2 regions of the Achromobacter sp. FW305-C-13 genome follow, and region 1 is predicted to be linked to the other one. Evidence: riboswitches for the same ligand, from Rfam matches in the RefSeq annotation. Region 1 holds a riboswitch; the other holds the start of a gene.
The links. A riboswitch is a leader RNA that binds a small molecule or an ion and turns the genes downstream of it on or off. The one in region 1 is predicted to bind manganese.

Region 1 (6,995 bases):
AACCCCGAGCTGGGCCGCCCCACCTCCACGGGATGGGGGCCGGTGCTGGTCGCCATCCTGGCCTGCCTGGTGGGCTCGGTCGTCTCGATGTTCGCCATCGCCATGGTGGTGGTCTACGTCTGGGTGGCGATGGGCTGGCTGGACGGGCTGGTGCTGTAGGGTCGGGGCTGTGGGGCGGGCTATTCGCGCATCAGCGCTTCGATCTCGCTGGCCTCTACGGGCACGCCACGGGTGATCAGTTCACAGCCTTCATCCGTCACCAGCGCATCGTCCTCGGTGCGGATACCGATATTCCAGTAGCTCTCCGGCACATCGTCCGCCGGGCGCACATAGATGCCCGGCTCGATCGTCAGCATCATCCCGCGCTCCAGCTTGCGCCAGGGGCGGTCGGCGCCCTGGGCGGGGCCCGGCTGGCGGTAGTCGCCCACGTCATGGACGTCCAGGCCCAGCCAGTGGCCGGTGCGGTGCATGTAGAAGCGGCTGTAGTCGCCGGATTCCAGCACCCCGTCCAGCGATCCCTTCAACAGTTTCAGGTCCAGCATGCCTTGCGCCAGCACGCGCAGCGCGGCTTCGTGGCCGTCGTTGAAGGTGCGGCCGGGGGCGGTGGCCTGGGCCGCCGCTTCCTGCGCCGCCACCGTCAGGTCGTACAGTGCGCGCTGCGGGCCGCTGTAGCGGCCGTTTACGGGAAAGGTCCGGGTGATGTCGCTGGCGTAGCTGTCCACCTCGCAGCCGGCGTCGATCAGCACCAGGTCGCCGTCGCGCAGCACGGCTTCGCCCGCCGGGTAGTGCAGCACGCAGGCGTTGGCGCCCGTCGCGACGATGCTGTTGTAGGCCACCGCCTGAGCGCCGTGGCGACGGAATTCATACAGCAGCTCGGCTTCCAGCTCGTATTCGTGCATACCGGCGCGGGCGACGCGCATGGCGCGCGCGTGCGCCCCGGCCGAGATCTTGGCGGCGCGCCGCATCGCGGCGATTTCGGCCGGGTCCTTGATCAGCCGCATTTCCGCCAGCAGCGGGCGGATGTCCTGTTGGCGCGAAGGCGGCGCGTGGCCGGCGCGGCTGGCGTCGCGCGCCGTAGCCAGCCAGCGGTGCAGGCGGCCGTCGGTGCGCTTGTCGCCGGCCAGCGGCGCGTACAGGGTGGGGTGGTCCAACATCAACGTGGGCACCACTTCGTCCAGGGAGTCCAGCGCGTGCGCATCGTCGAAACCGAAATAGGCGGCGGCCGCTTCGGGGCCGAAGCGCTTGCCTTCCCAGATCTCGTGTTCCACGTGGCGCGGGCGGCAGAACAGCACGGCGCGGTCGGTCGCTCCTGCGATCAGCACCAGCCAGGCACCGGGTTCGGTGAACCCGGTGAGGTAGAAGAAGTCGCTGTCGTGACGGTACGGGAATTCGGCGTCGCGGTTGCGGATTGCCTCGGGGGCGGTGCTCAGGATGGCGATGCCGCCGCCGTCGGCGCGCATCCGGTCCATCAGGCGTTGGCGCCGGGCGGCGAAGGGGGCGATGTCGGCGGGAGGCAGGCTCATGGCGGGCAGGGGCGCGAACCCCGCGAAGGTGTGGATGCGGCTTACTTTACCCCGCTATCGCGCGGAAACAACAGCGGGCGGGGTTCCCGCGGCGTCCGCGCGGGATTCACTGGACCGTCAGATTCGCGCTGCTACAATCGCGGCTCTGTCATTGGGGAGTAGCCATCCTTTGTCCCCAAAGGAGTTAGCGTCAACAGACTTGGTGGTTCAGGGCCGCGTAGCGGTTGCTAGAACTCCATGGCGCTAACGGTTTCCATGCAAGCGGCCTGCCCGCCGCATGGATCAGCCAGGCGAGACCTTTGGCCGCGTTGCGTTCACCCTAGCCGGGCGAGCCGCAGCGTCGCGCCAATTGGTTTCTGCTCGTCCGGCTGTGTTCATATGTTGCTCACCCTGTTTCTGTTTTTCCTGTCCGCGGCAGTGATTTACTTCGCCTGCGAATTCTTCGTCAATGGCGTTGAATGGGTCGGACACCGCTTCCATCTGGGCGCCACCGCCACCGGCACCGTGCTGGCCGCGTTCGGCACCGCATTGCCGGAAAGCGCGGTCACCTTCATGGCCGTCATGTTCGGCGACACCCCGGAGCAGAAAGACATCGGCGTCGGCGCGGCCATGGGCGGCCCCCTGGTGCTGGCGACCCTGGCGTACGCCGTAGTGGGCTTCGCCCTGTGGCGCGCGCGCCGGGGCCAGACGACGCAAGCCAACTGTATCAACGCGGACCAGCGCCGGCTGGCCCGCGACCAGGCCTGGTTCATGGGCATCTTCATCTTCAAGGTGGGCCTGGGCCTGCTGGCCTTCGCGTGGAAGCCCTGGCTGGGCATCCTGTTCCTGGCGACGTACGGCCTGTACATCAAGCGCGAACTGAGCCATGACGAGGAACGGACCGACAGCGAGGACCTCGAGCCGCTCAAGCTGCGCCCCCGCGATGAGGACCCGACCATGTTCTGGGCCGCGACGCAGACGATCCTGGCGCTGGTGGTCATCGCGGGCGCCTCGCACGTGTTCGTCAACCAGATCGAAGTGCTGGGAATTTTCATGGGCGCGTCGCCGCACGTGGCCGCCTTGCTGCTGGCGCCCGTCGCCACCGAATTGCCCGAAATCATGAATGCGCTGATCTGGGTGCGCCAAGGCAAGGAACGCCTGGCGCTGGCCAACATCTCGGGCGCGATGATGATCCAGGCCACCATCCCCAGCGCCTTGGGTATCTTCATGACGCCGTGGCTGCTGGATGCCCCCTTGCTGGCCGCGGGCCTGTTCACGATGCTGTCGATCGGCCTGCTGTGGCTGCGTTTCCGCCGCTCGGTGATGAGCGTGCCGGCGTTGTCGGCGGTGGGCGGCTTCTATGCCTTGTTTGCGGCATATCTGGGGTGGCACTTCTACGCCTGAGCCCGGACCCTGGTGCGAATTGCGGCGCAGGCTCGGCAGGGCCTGCGCCGCTTTTGCATTTTTTGGCGGTTTTCCGGGCAGTTAAGGCCCATAAACCTTGTCCATCAGTGGAAACCCGCGTAAACTTCCGTTGTTATCCATCCCAGGAGCAGTCTTCGTGAATACCGATTCCGGCGAAAGTAGTCGATCTTGCATCGACCTCGCTGTCTGACAGGAAACACGCAGAACTCCATCTGCCGCATCCTGTCATGCAGGTTGCGGCGTATCCCAAGCCTCGGGCGTAAGCCCCGGCAATAGCGCAGGCCTTCGGCTTGCCGGGAATCTCCCCAACGTAAACCGCCAGAACCGCCGCTTGCCGCAGCGCCAGCGTTCGTGCACGTCTTGTGTTCGTCCGTCATGCGCCGCGCAGTTGCGCTCGCGTACTCGCGATCACGCTCCCCATTCTTGCAATGGAGGTCGTTATGCGTTTCTTCGACTTGTTCCTACGCCGCGCTGGCGTGGACCGCGCCACCGCCCTGGGCCGCCGCCGCGGCACGTCGCGCTTGACGGTCATCTGTCCGCGCGACGAACTGGGCGCCTTGCGCAAGCAGATCTGCCTGGACTTCAGCGCCGCCGGCCTGGATGTCTCGCAAGTGCAGATCGACCAAGGCCAGGACCCGAGCATGGCGTCGGCTTGCATCACCGTCAATTGCCCCCCGGAACTGCGGGCGGAACTGATGTCGCAAGCGCGCCGCCTGAGCGCCAATCCCGCCGTGCGCCACGTGCATTTCGGCGCGCAAGCCGCCGCAATGGCCTGACGCCAGCGCCTATCCCCACAGGAGAGATCATGCCTAGTGCCTTAGACCCCGAACCTCGATCGCGCCAAGTGCATGGCGCCGGCATGCCTGTCTGACCTGTCATCTCCCTGCGAGCCGACCGGCCGGACAGTCATCCCGGTTCCGACGGACTCCGCAGCAAAGAATCTCCGGCCACGCCCCCAGAGGCCAACGGCGCCGGTTTCGATTCCCTAGCTAGCCCCCTTTCCGTTTTCCGCACCCGGCGCGACTTCGACGCGATCCGGACACCGGCAACTTTGCCCCGGTGCCTGCGCACGCCTGTACGCGGCGGATTGACGGCTTTCCCGCGAAAGCCGCGGCCCGCTGCTGCCCGCGCGCAGCCCGAGGGGCAGGCGCGCCCGTGTCTCCGACAACAACACCAAAAACCGGAGCACTCCGATGTTTACGTTCCTGAAATCGTTTTTTTCTTCCGCCGCCGGCCGACGGCGCGCAAGCCGCCACTTCCGGCGGTCCCCCATGCTTGAGCAAGGCGGCGATACCGTTGCGGCGTCCGCCGCTTCCGACACGTCGCGCCGCGCCAACCGCCGCATGCTCGACATGTCCCGCATGGGCCTGGATGCCTTGTTTTCGCTGCTGGGCAGCGGCCGGGGAGGCCTGTCTGAAGACCAGGCGCAGACCGCGCGCGAGCGCCACGGCGCCAACGAGGTCGACCATGAAAAGCCCCTGTCCTGGCCCGCCCACCTGTGGCTGTCCTACCGCAACCCGTTCAACCTTCTGTTGACCGCGCTTGCAGCCCTGTCGTGGCTGACCGATGTGTGGATGGCTGAACCGGACGACCAATCGTGGACGGCGGTCGTGATCATCGGATCGATGGTCGTGATTTCGACGGTGCTGCGCTTTGCGCAGGAACTCCGTTCGAACCGGGCGGCCGAGGCATTGAAGGCCATGGTGCAGAACACCGCCACCGTGCTGCGCAGCGGCCCGATGGCGTCAACCGGGGACGGCACCGGCCACCGCCCCTACGGCGCGCCCCTGCACGAGTCCGGCTCGCATCAGCTGGAAGTGCCGCTGGCGGAGCTGGTGCCGGGTGACGTGGTGCTGCTCTCCGCGGGCGACATGATTCCCGCCGATTGCCGCATCCTGAACGCCAAGGACCTCTTCATCGCGCAGGCTGCTCTGACGGGCGAATCGCTGCCGGTCGAAAAGCATGCTGTCCAGCGCGTGGAGACCGGCAATTCGCTCGAGCTGGAGAACATGGCCTTCATGGGGACCAATGTGGTCAGCGGCTCGGGCAGCGCGCTGGTCGTGGCGACGGGGGGCAACACGTATTTCGGCCAACTGGCAGGACGCGTCACCCAGGCCACCCGCGTGCCCACGCAGTTCCAGCAGGGCATCAACCGCGTCAGCTGGGTGCTGATCCGCTTCATGCTGGTCATGGCGCCGATCGTCATGCTGATCAACGGGTTCACCAAGGGCGACTGGCTGGAAGCGCTGCTCTTCGCGCTGGCCATCGCGGTGGGGCTGACCCCCGAGATGCTGCCGATGATCGTCACGGCCACGCTCGCCAAGGGCGCATTGCGCATGTCGGGCCGTAAAGTCGTCGTCAAGCGGCTGGATGCCATCCAGAACCTGGGCGCGATGAACGTGCTGTGCACCGACAAGACCGGCACGCTGACGCAGGACCGCATCGTGCTGGAGCGCCACACCGACGTCTACGGCACCACCAGCGACGATGTGCTGGCCTATGCCTACCTGAACAGCTACTACCAGACCGGCCTGAAGAACCTGCTGGACGTGGCGGTGCTGCAGCACGCCGAAGTGCAGCGTCGCCTGAACCTGGCGTCCCGCTACCGCAAGGTCGATGAGATCCCTTTCGACTTCTCGCGGCGCCGGATGTCGGTGGTGGTCAACGAGACCGAAAACGGCCGCGACCACCACGAACTGATCTGCAAGGGGGCGCTGGAAGAAATGCTGTCTGCCTGCACGCGGTTGCGTGTGGGCAGCGAGGTGCACCTGCTGACCGATTCGCGCCGAGCGGACATCCGCCGGGTGACGGCCGAGCTGAATCGCGATGGCCTGCGGGTGATCGCGGTGGGCGTCAAGGAAATGCCGCCCACGCAGGAGGTCTATGGCGTGGCGGATGAATCTGACCTGGTGCTGGTGGGCTATATCGCCTTCCTGGATCCTCCCAAGGAATCGACCGGCCCCGCGCTGGCGGCGTTGAAGGCCTCTGGCATCGAGGTCAAGGTGCTGACGGGCGACGTCGAGCTGGTCACGCAGAAAGTCTGCCGCGAAGTGGATTTCGAGGTGCGCAAAGTCTATCTGGGCGCCGAGATCGAGGCCATGAACGACACGCAGCTTGCCGCCGCCGTGCTCGAAGCGAATGTGTTCGCCCGGCTGACGCCCGCGCACAAGGAGCGCATCGTGCGCAGCCTGCGCGCGCAAGGCAACACAGTGGGTTTCATGGGAGACGGCATCAATGATGCGCCCGCTCTGCGCGCCGCCGACGTGGGTATTTCGGTGGATTCCGCGGTGGATATCTCGAAGGAGGCGGCCGACATCATCCTGTTGGAAAAGAGCCTGATGGTGCTGGAAGACGGCGTGATCGAAGGCCGCAAGACCTTCTGCAACATGCTCAAGTACCTGAAAATGACCGCCAGCTCGAATTTCGGCAACGTGTTTTCGGTATTGGTGGCCAGCGCCTTCCTGCCTTTCCTGCCGATGCTGCCCATTCACCTGCTGCTGCAGAATTTGATGTACGACATTTCCCAGACGGCGATTCCGTTCGACAATGTCGACGAAGAACTCCTGAAAAAGCCGCAGCAATGGGACCCGGACGGATTGGGTCGCTTCATGGTGTTCTTCGGTCCGATCAGCTCCCTCTTCGACATCGCCACCTATGCGCTCATGTGGTACGTGTTCCAGGCCAACGCGCCTGAGCATCAGACGCTGTTCCAGTCGGGCTGGTTCGTCGAAGGCTTGTTGTCGCAGACCTTGATCGTGCATATGATCCGCACCCGCAAGATTCCCTTCCTGCAAAGCCGTGCCGCATGGCCGTTGATGGCGATGACGCTCATGGTGGTGGTCATGGGGCTGATCCTGCCGTTCTCGCCGCTGGCTGAATACTTCCAGCTGCAAGCGTTGCCGTGGAGCTACTTCCCGTGGCTGGTGGGCATCTTGTTGAGCTACTGCGTCCTGACGCAACTGCTCAAGGGCATCTGGGTACGCCGCTACGGCTGGCAATAAGTCTGTGCATGCTGCGGCGGGCCGCAACGCCCGCCGCCATCGGGAGAAGAATATGAGAATCGCATTC
Region 2 (6,995 bases), on a different contig from region 1:
CATCAGCCGCGCGGCCGCTGCGTTTTCGCCCAGATGTTCCAGCAGCATCACCACCGACCAGAACGTGCCGACCGGATTCGCCAGGCCCTTGCCCATGATGTCGAAGGCCGAGCCATGGATCGGTTCGAACATGGACGGATAGCGGCGTTCCGGATCGATATTGCCCGTGGGCGCGATGCCCAGGCTGCCGGCCAGCGCAGCCGCCAGGTCGCTGAGGATGTCGGCGTGCAGGTTGGTGGCCACGATGGTGTCCAGCGACGCCGGACGGTTGACCATGCGCGCGGTGGCGGCATCGACCAATTCCTTGTCCCACGTCACATCCGGGAACTCGCGGCTGACCTGCAGCGCGATCTCGTCCCACATCACCATGGCATGGCGTTGCGCGTTCGATTTGGTGACGACGGTCAACAGCTTGCGCGGACGCGACTGCGCCAGCTTGAACGCAAAGCGCAGGATGCGTTCCACGCCCGCGCGCGTCATGATGGAAACGTCGGTGGCGGCTTCGATGGGGTGCCCCTGATGCACGCGGCCGCCCACGCCCGAATACTCGCCTTCCGAGTTCTCGCGCACGATCACCCAGTTCAGTTGCTCAGGCGTGCAGCGCTTGAGCGGCGCATCAATGCCGGGCAGGATGCGCGTGGGACGCACGTTGGCGTACTGGTCAAAGCCCTGGCAGATCTTCAGGCGCAGGCCCCACAGCGTGATGTGATCGGCGATGTCCGGGTCGCCGGCCGAACCGAACAGGATCGCGTCCTTGTCGCGCAGGGCATCCAGCCCGTCGGCCGGCATCATCACCTCATGCTTGCGGTAGTAGTCGCCGCCCCAGTCGAAATCCTGGAATTCGAAACGCAGGCCGTCCTGTTCGGCCAGCGCCTGCAGGATGCGCTGGCCGGCGGGAATCACTTCCTTGCCGATGCCGTCGCCGGGAATGGTTGCGATGCGATAGGTCTTCATGGCCGACAGGCCTCCTTGCTGATAAGGGTCTGTCGGCACTTTACTGAGCGCCGGCGCCTCGGACGGCGCCGGAATTCACAACATCTTTAACCTGGAGTTGAAAGTGGCGCTCAGTGCGCGGCATGCCGGGCTTCGTGTTCCAGCAGCCAGCGCTTGCGGTGCAGCCCGCCGCCGTAGCCGGTCAACGACGCGTTGGCGCCGATCACCCGGTGGCAAGGGATCACGATGCCGACCGGATTGGCGCCGTTGGCCAGCCCGACCGCGCGCACGGCGGTGGGCCGTTCGATGCGCCCGGCCAGGCTGCCATAGCTGACGGTCTGCCCGCCCGCGATACCGCGCAGCGCCTGCCAGACCTGCCGCTGGAAGTCGGTGCCGCCCAGCGCCACGGGTAGATCGTTGATGGCGGCCACCTCGCCGTCGAAATACGCTTCCAGCGCGCGGCGCGGCACGGAGGGCTGGCTGGCGTCTCGCACCTGCACGGCGTCTTTGCCGTACTGGCGCCGCAGCAGCGTATGCATGCGGGATTCGTAGTCTTGCCAATCGACGGCGCGCAACTGCTGCTGGGCATCCGTCAGCACCAGCATCTGGCCCAGCGGGGTGGAAACGCGTTCCAAAGAGAATGTGTGGATCGGCATGGCCGGCTCCCGGTGAAGTCGCAATAAGGCGAATATAGAACCGCGCAGGGCGTGCCGCTGGCGGTTTTCGGACACCAGTGTGATCGTCACAACCGTGTCCGAAAACCGCTAGATCCCGGCCCGGGCGCGGCAGTAGTATCGGTTCATGGACCTGAACCACGACGCCTGCTATAGCGCCATCCAAGTGCGCGATGCCCGTTACGACGGCCGCTTCTTCACGGCCGTCAAGACGACGGGCATCTATTGCCGCCCGGTGTGCCCGGCGCGTACGCCGCTGTCGAAGAACGTCACGTTCTTCTCGACGGCTGCCGCCGCGCAAGAGGCCGGCTTTCACCCCTGCCTGCGCTGCCGGCCCGAGACGGCGCCGGAAATCGGCCCCGGACACGAATTGCCCGACAGCGTGGCGCGCGCCTTGCAACTCATTGAACTGGGCGCGCTGGACGACGACGGGGTGGATACGCTCGCCCAGCGTCTGGGCGTGGGGGAACGCCAATTGCGCCGCCAGTTTCGCCAGCATCTGGGCGCCTCGCCCGTGGCGGTGGCCCAGACGCGCCGCGTGCTGCTGGCCAAGCAGCTCATCCACGAAACCCATTTGCCCATGGCGGAAATCGCCTTCGCCTCGGGCTTTGGCAGCATCCGCCGCTTCAACGAGATTTTCCTGGACCTGTTCGGCCGTGCCCCGGGCGAGCTGCGCCGCTCGGAAAAACCCGAGGTGTCCGCTGGCCGGCACGGCGAGATCAAGCTGCTGCTGCGCTATCGCCCGCCCTACGACTGGGAGGCCATGCTGGCCTTCCTGCGGTTGCGCGCCATTCCCGGCATCGAACACGTGACAGAGGACAGCTACGCGCGCACGGTCAGCCTGGACGGCCACCAGGGCACCCTCACCGTGCGCCCCGGCACCGGCAATGCCCTGCAGGTCACCGTGCGCTTTCCTCGCCTGCAAGCGCTGCCCGCCATCATTGCGCGGGTGCGGCGCGTGTTCGACCTGGCCAGCGACCCTGTAGCCATCGCCGCGCAATTCGCTGGCGACCCTGTCATGACCTCGCTGATCCAGGCCAGGCCCGGCCTGCGCGTGCCGGGCGCCTGGGATGGATTCGAATTGGCGATGCGCGCCGTCCTGGGGCAGCAGATCACCGTCGTCGCGGCCATCCGCCTGGCCGGCAAGCTGGTGGCGGCGTATGGCGCGCCCATGGCCGAACCCGAAGGCGCGCTGACCCATGTCTTTCCAGAGCCTGCGGTCATCGCCGCGGCCGATCTGGCCACGCTGGGGATGCCCCGAAGCCGCGCCGCCACGCTCTCCGCCGTGGGCGCCGCAGCGGTCGCCGACAAGCACCTGTTCGACGCCGGCAGCGGGCTGGAAGAAGCCGTCGCGCGCCTGCGTCAGATCAAAGGCGTGGGGGAATGGACGGCGCAGTACATTGCCCTGCGCCAGCTGCGTGAACCCGACGCCTTCCCGTCGGCGGACATCGGCCTGATCCGCGCGTTGGAAAAACTGGAATCGCGGGAAGTCACGCCCGCGCAGCTGTTGGCACGGTCCGAACAGTGGCGGCCGTGGCGTGCCTACGCGGCACAGCATTTGTGGACCGCGTAGGCACTTGCGCGGGCCGCTGCTAGCGCTGGTGGCCCAACGAACGTTCGAAGAAGAACCGCAGCATCTCGGCCGTGGCATTCGGACCGGATTGGTCCGTATAGGATCCGCTTGCCGACCCGCCGGCCCAGGCATGACCGGCGCCATGGATCTCCCAGCGTTCGGCGCTGATGTCGCCCTTGGGGTTGCGGTACAGGTACCGGGTGCTATGGCGTTTGCCGCCAGCCCCCGGCACGCGGCAGGTCTCCACCGATGCGGCTGCCCCAGCGCTGGCCGCAGCCACCGCCTGGCCATTGCCCGGATGCACCGTTGCGTCGCGGTCCCCGTGAAAGACGATCGTGGGCACCCCGCTCGCGGCCTGCCCCGCCGCGTGGATGCCGGCGCCCTTCATGGCCGAGAGTGCGGACGGCAGATCAGTCGCCACACCGGCCGCCAGCCCCGAATGCACGCCCGCGGCGGCGAACAGGTCGGGATAGGCGCTCGCCAGGATGGCGGCCATCGCACCGCCCGCCGACAAGCCTGCCACGTAGACACGCTGCGGGTCGATCGCGTGCGAGTCGATGACGGCGCGCGTCATGCCGGCCAATATTTCAGGTTCGCCCCGACCCCGCTGCTGATGATTGTGCTTGAACCAGTTCCAGCATTTCTGCGGATTGGTCTCGCGCGACTGCACGGGATACAGCACATAGAAGCCCTGCGCTCGCGCGGCCTGGTTCATGGCGGTGCCGGCAGCGAAATCGTCGGCGTCCTGCGTGCAACCGTGAAGCATGACGACCAGCGGACGGGGCTCGGCGCCCGCGTTGGGCGGCACGTAAAGCTTGTAGCTGCGGTGCCCCCCTGCGTTGCGGAAGGATCCCGCGGTGAACGTGTCGCCTGCCGTGGCCGGCTTGTCCGCAGGCGGGGCAACGTCGTCGACCGCAGCCGTTGCCGTCGCCTTTGCCTTTGCCGTAGCCGACCGGGCGGCGGGTTCGGGGATCTCCCAAGCCTCGACATCGATGACGTCAGAATCGTCCTCGCGGGCAGGCGCGGCAACCGCCCCGCCCCGCAACGCGGCCTGGATGGCGGCAGTCGCTGCGGCCAGATCGCCGGAACGTGTGAGCCGGGTGGCCTGGTTCATGAGTTGCTGGAATTCGGGGTGCATGGCGTTACCTTGACGGCTAGGGGGAAAGTCAGCGGATGCGCTGACGCAGGGCAGCTTTGACGGCGGCGCTGGCATGCAAGGCGCCCAGGACCGTCACGGATTCGATGGTGGCAAGCGCCAGTTCGGGGGTGACGTCCGGCGCGATGGTCGCCAGCCCCAGCACTCGGATTTGCAGCATTTCCCCCGCCGCCTGAACCGCAAGCAGGTCCTGCGAGGTGTAGTGCTGGATGCCCAGAACCAGCGTCTTTCGGCTGACCGCCTGACGAACGGCTTCGCCGTGCGTGGCCAGTTGATTACGGATGGCTGTTCGTATCAGGTCGGTGCGGTTCGCATAGAACCCTTCCTGCACCAGAAGATCGATATGGCCCAAGTCGACGTACCCGAGATTGATGGTGATCTTCTCATCGGGGGGCTTGGGAACGGAGGCGAGGGAGGGAGGACGAGGAGGCATGAAAGAATATTAAAACCATCCACTTGGATGGCCTATGGATGTTTCAATTTGCCATATTTGAGGCCTTGCCGTCGCGGTTTGCCGGTGCGCAATCCGATCGGCCATTCCCCCGCCCGCCTTGCGGTCTGTCATACGCCCGACGGCCAGCTCTGCTAGACTGCGTTCACTCTTTGGGGAGTAGCCGCCTTTCAGCCTGTTCTGAAAGGGCTTACGTCAACATTCTTGGCCCTAGCCGGCCATGGCGTAAGCGGCATTGCGCTTGGCGAGACCACGGACTTTTCACACGACGCTGGGCGGTGTGAAGGGTCTGTGCCGTTCTCGCCCAGTTGGACCCCTCTCTCCATGAATGCCCTCTCCCTCATTGTTCTTGCGTTCGCCATGTCGACGGACGCGTTCGCGGCCGCCATCAGCAAAGGCGCCGCCCTGCACAAGCCCCGCCTGCCCGAAGCTCTGCGCACCGGCGTGATCTTCGGTGTGATCGAAGCGATCACACCTGTGATTGGCTGGGGACTGGGCTCCGTCGCAGCAAAATTCGTGGCCGACTGGGATCATTGGATCGCGTTCGGCATGCTCTGTATTCTCGGGGTGCTGATGATCCGCAACGCCTTCAAGGAAGAGGACGAAGACGCCGCGCCGGTCGTCCGCCATTCCTTCTGGCTCCTGGCCGCGACCGGATTCGCCACCAGCATCGACGCGATGGCCGTAGGCGTCGGCCTGGCATTCGTTGACGTGAACATCGTGGTGGCCGCCATCGCGATCGGCCTGGCCACCACCTTGATGGTGACGATCGGCGTGATGCTGGGCCGCGCGCTGGGCAGCGTGGCGGGTAAGCGGGCCGAAGTGCTGGGCGGCATCGCGCTGATCGGCATCGGCTCGCTGATCCTGTACGAGCACCTGACGGCGGCGGCCGCGGCGTAACGCCTCGAGGGTTTCAGTCTTCCAGGAACCCCAACGCCCGAAGCTCGGCGATGGCGCCCTTCTCCGCGTCGCGCCGCGCTTTGGGGGCTGCCAGCGACGCGGCCAGCAGCAGCGTCTGGTCGTTTGACTCGTCGAAGCCTCGCAGCACGCTATCGGTCACGGGAAACGCCTGGCCAAAGCCCGCGCCCAGCGCCTGGTGGCCGCCATAGCACCCCTGCTTGTCCAGGATGACCTGCGTCTGCGGATCGCGCTTGATCAGATGCAAGGGCACGCCCTGGCACCGCAAGCCCAGCAGCTTGGCCTCGCTGATGTCCAATGCCCAATCGGTTTCGGCGTAGAACGCCGCCCGCGCCGACGCGAACTGCTCAAGCACACGGGCATCCGTGCAAAACGCAGTCGGCGCCAAGTTGAGATTGAGCTTGCCGATCTTTCCGACGAGCTTCACCCGGCGAAAGAACGAGGCCCAGACCAGCAGAATGGGATTGGTGGAAAGGTCTTCCACCACCACGTCCTCGAAGATGCAAGGCATGATCTCTGAATTCACCGCGCGGCATTGAGAGATCCGTACCCCCTGCACGCGCGACATCCGCGCAGGTGCTCTCACCATCGACAGCCCGCAATTGTCGAATGTGCAATCGTGCACGTGCAGGTCGCGAAAGTGCGACCCGCCCTTGTCAAACGCCTTCCGGAATGCCGCGCCCTGGATGCTTTCCATGATCAATACGCGATTCTGACCGACGGCGAGCGGCGGACGGACTCGCCGTGGAAGACGGCTTCGATGTGGTTGCCGTCCGGATCCAGGACGAACGCGGCGTAGTCGCCGGGATGGCGGCCTCGATGCCGTTGTGGTGTCGTCATGCAACGCTCCTGGCAGGGGAAGATTGAGAGTCGGAAATTTACTTCAGCCTGTCGCCTACCCTCAACATCGCCGATTGGCCTTGGCGCGTCACCAGGTACTGTCCGATCCTTTCTGGAAATACGCCACCAGGAAATCCACGAACACGCGGACCTTCGCCGATAGATGGTGGCGTTCCGGAAACACCGCATAGATGTCGGCCTGAGGCAAGGCATAGTCTTCCAGCACGCGCACCAGCCGGCCGCTGCGCAGGTAGCGCGCCAGGTCCCACTCCGCGCGTTGCAGGATGCCCAGGCCGGCCAGGCCCCAGGTCAGCGTCACTTCCCCGTCGTTGCTGCTGAGGTTGCCGCGCACCTTCACGGTTTCGCTGCGGCGGCCTTTCGTGAAGCGCCACAGTCCGTAGGCGGCCTCGTTCTGGCGCAGCACGATGCACTGGTGCCGCGTCAGGTCAT

Region 2: linked by a shared signal. The riboswitch ahead of mntP (manganese efflux pump MntP) and the one ahead of AC3WMU_RS20035 (sodium:calcium antiporter) in region 1 are both predicted to bind manganese.

Annotation. Positions count from the first base shown of each region.
Region 1 covers NZ_JBYSYN010000003.1:241,011-248,005, forward strand. The annotation lists gene AC3WMU_RS20025 (TM2 domain-containing protein) at 1-159, shown strand, start outside; gene AC3WMU_RS20030 (aminopeptidase P N-terminal domain-containing protein) at 180-1,523, opposite strand; yybP-ykoY riboswitch at 1,658-1,822, shown strand; gene AC3WMU_RS20035 (sodium:calcium antiporter) at 1,902-2,906, shown strand; gene AC3WMU_RS20040 (hypothetical protein) at 3,368-3,703, shown strand; gene mgtA (magnesium-translocating P-type ATPase) at 4,121-6,928, shown strand; gene AC3WMU_RS20050 (porin) at 6,981-6,995, shown strand, end outside.
Region 2 covers NZ_JBYSYN010000002.1:1,286,246-1,293,240, reverse strand. The annotation lists gene AC3WMU_RS17305 (tartrate dehydrogenase) at 1-954, opposite strand, end outside; gene ogt (methylated-DNA--[protein]-cysteine S-methyltransferase) at 1,065-1,589, opposite strand; gene AC3WMU_RS17295 (AlkA N-terminal domain-containing protein) at 1,735-3,180, shown strand; gene AC3WMU_RS17290 (extracellular catalytic domain type 1 short-chain-length polyhydroxyalkanoate depolymerase) at 3,200-4,318, opposite strand; gene AC3WMU_RS17285 (CopG family transcriptional regulator) at 4,347-4,769, opposite strand; yybP-ykoY riboswitch at 4,930-5,102, shown strand; gene mntP (manganese efflux pump MntP) at 5,112-5,687, shown strand; gene AC3WMU_RS17275 (hypothetical protein) at 5,701-6,402, opposite strand; partial or broken gene AC3WMU_RS17270 (VOC family protein) at 6,405-6,524, opposite strand; gene AC3WMU_RS17265 (LysR family transcriptional regulator) at 6,634-6,995, opposite strand, start outside.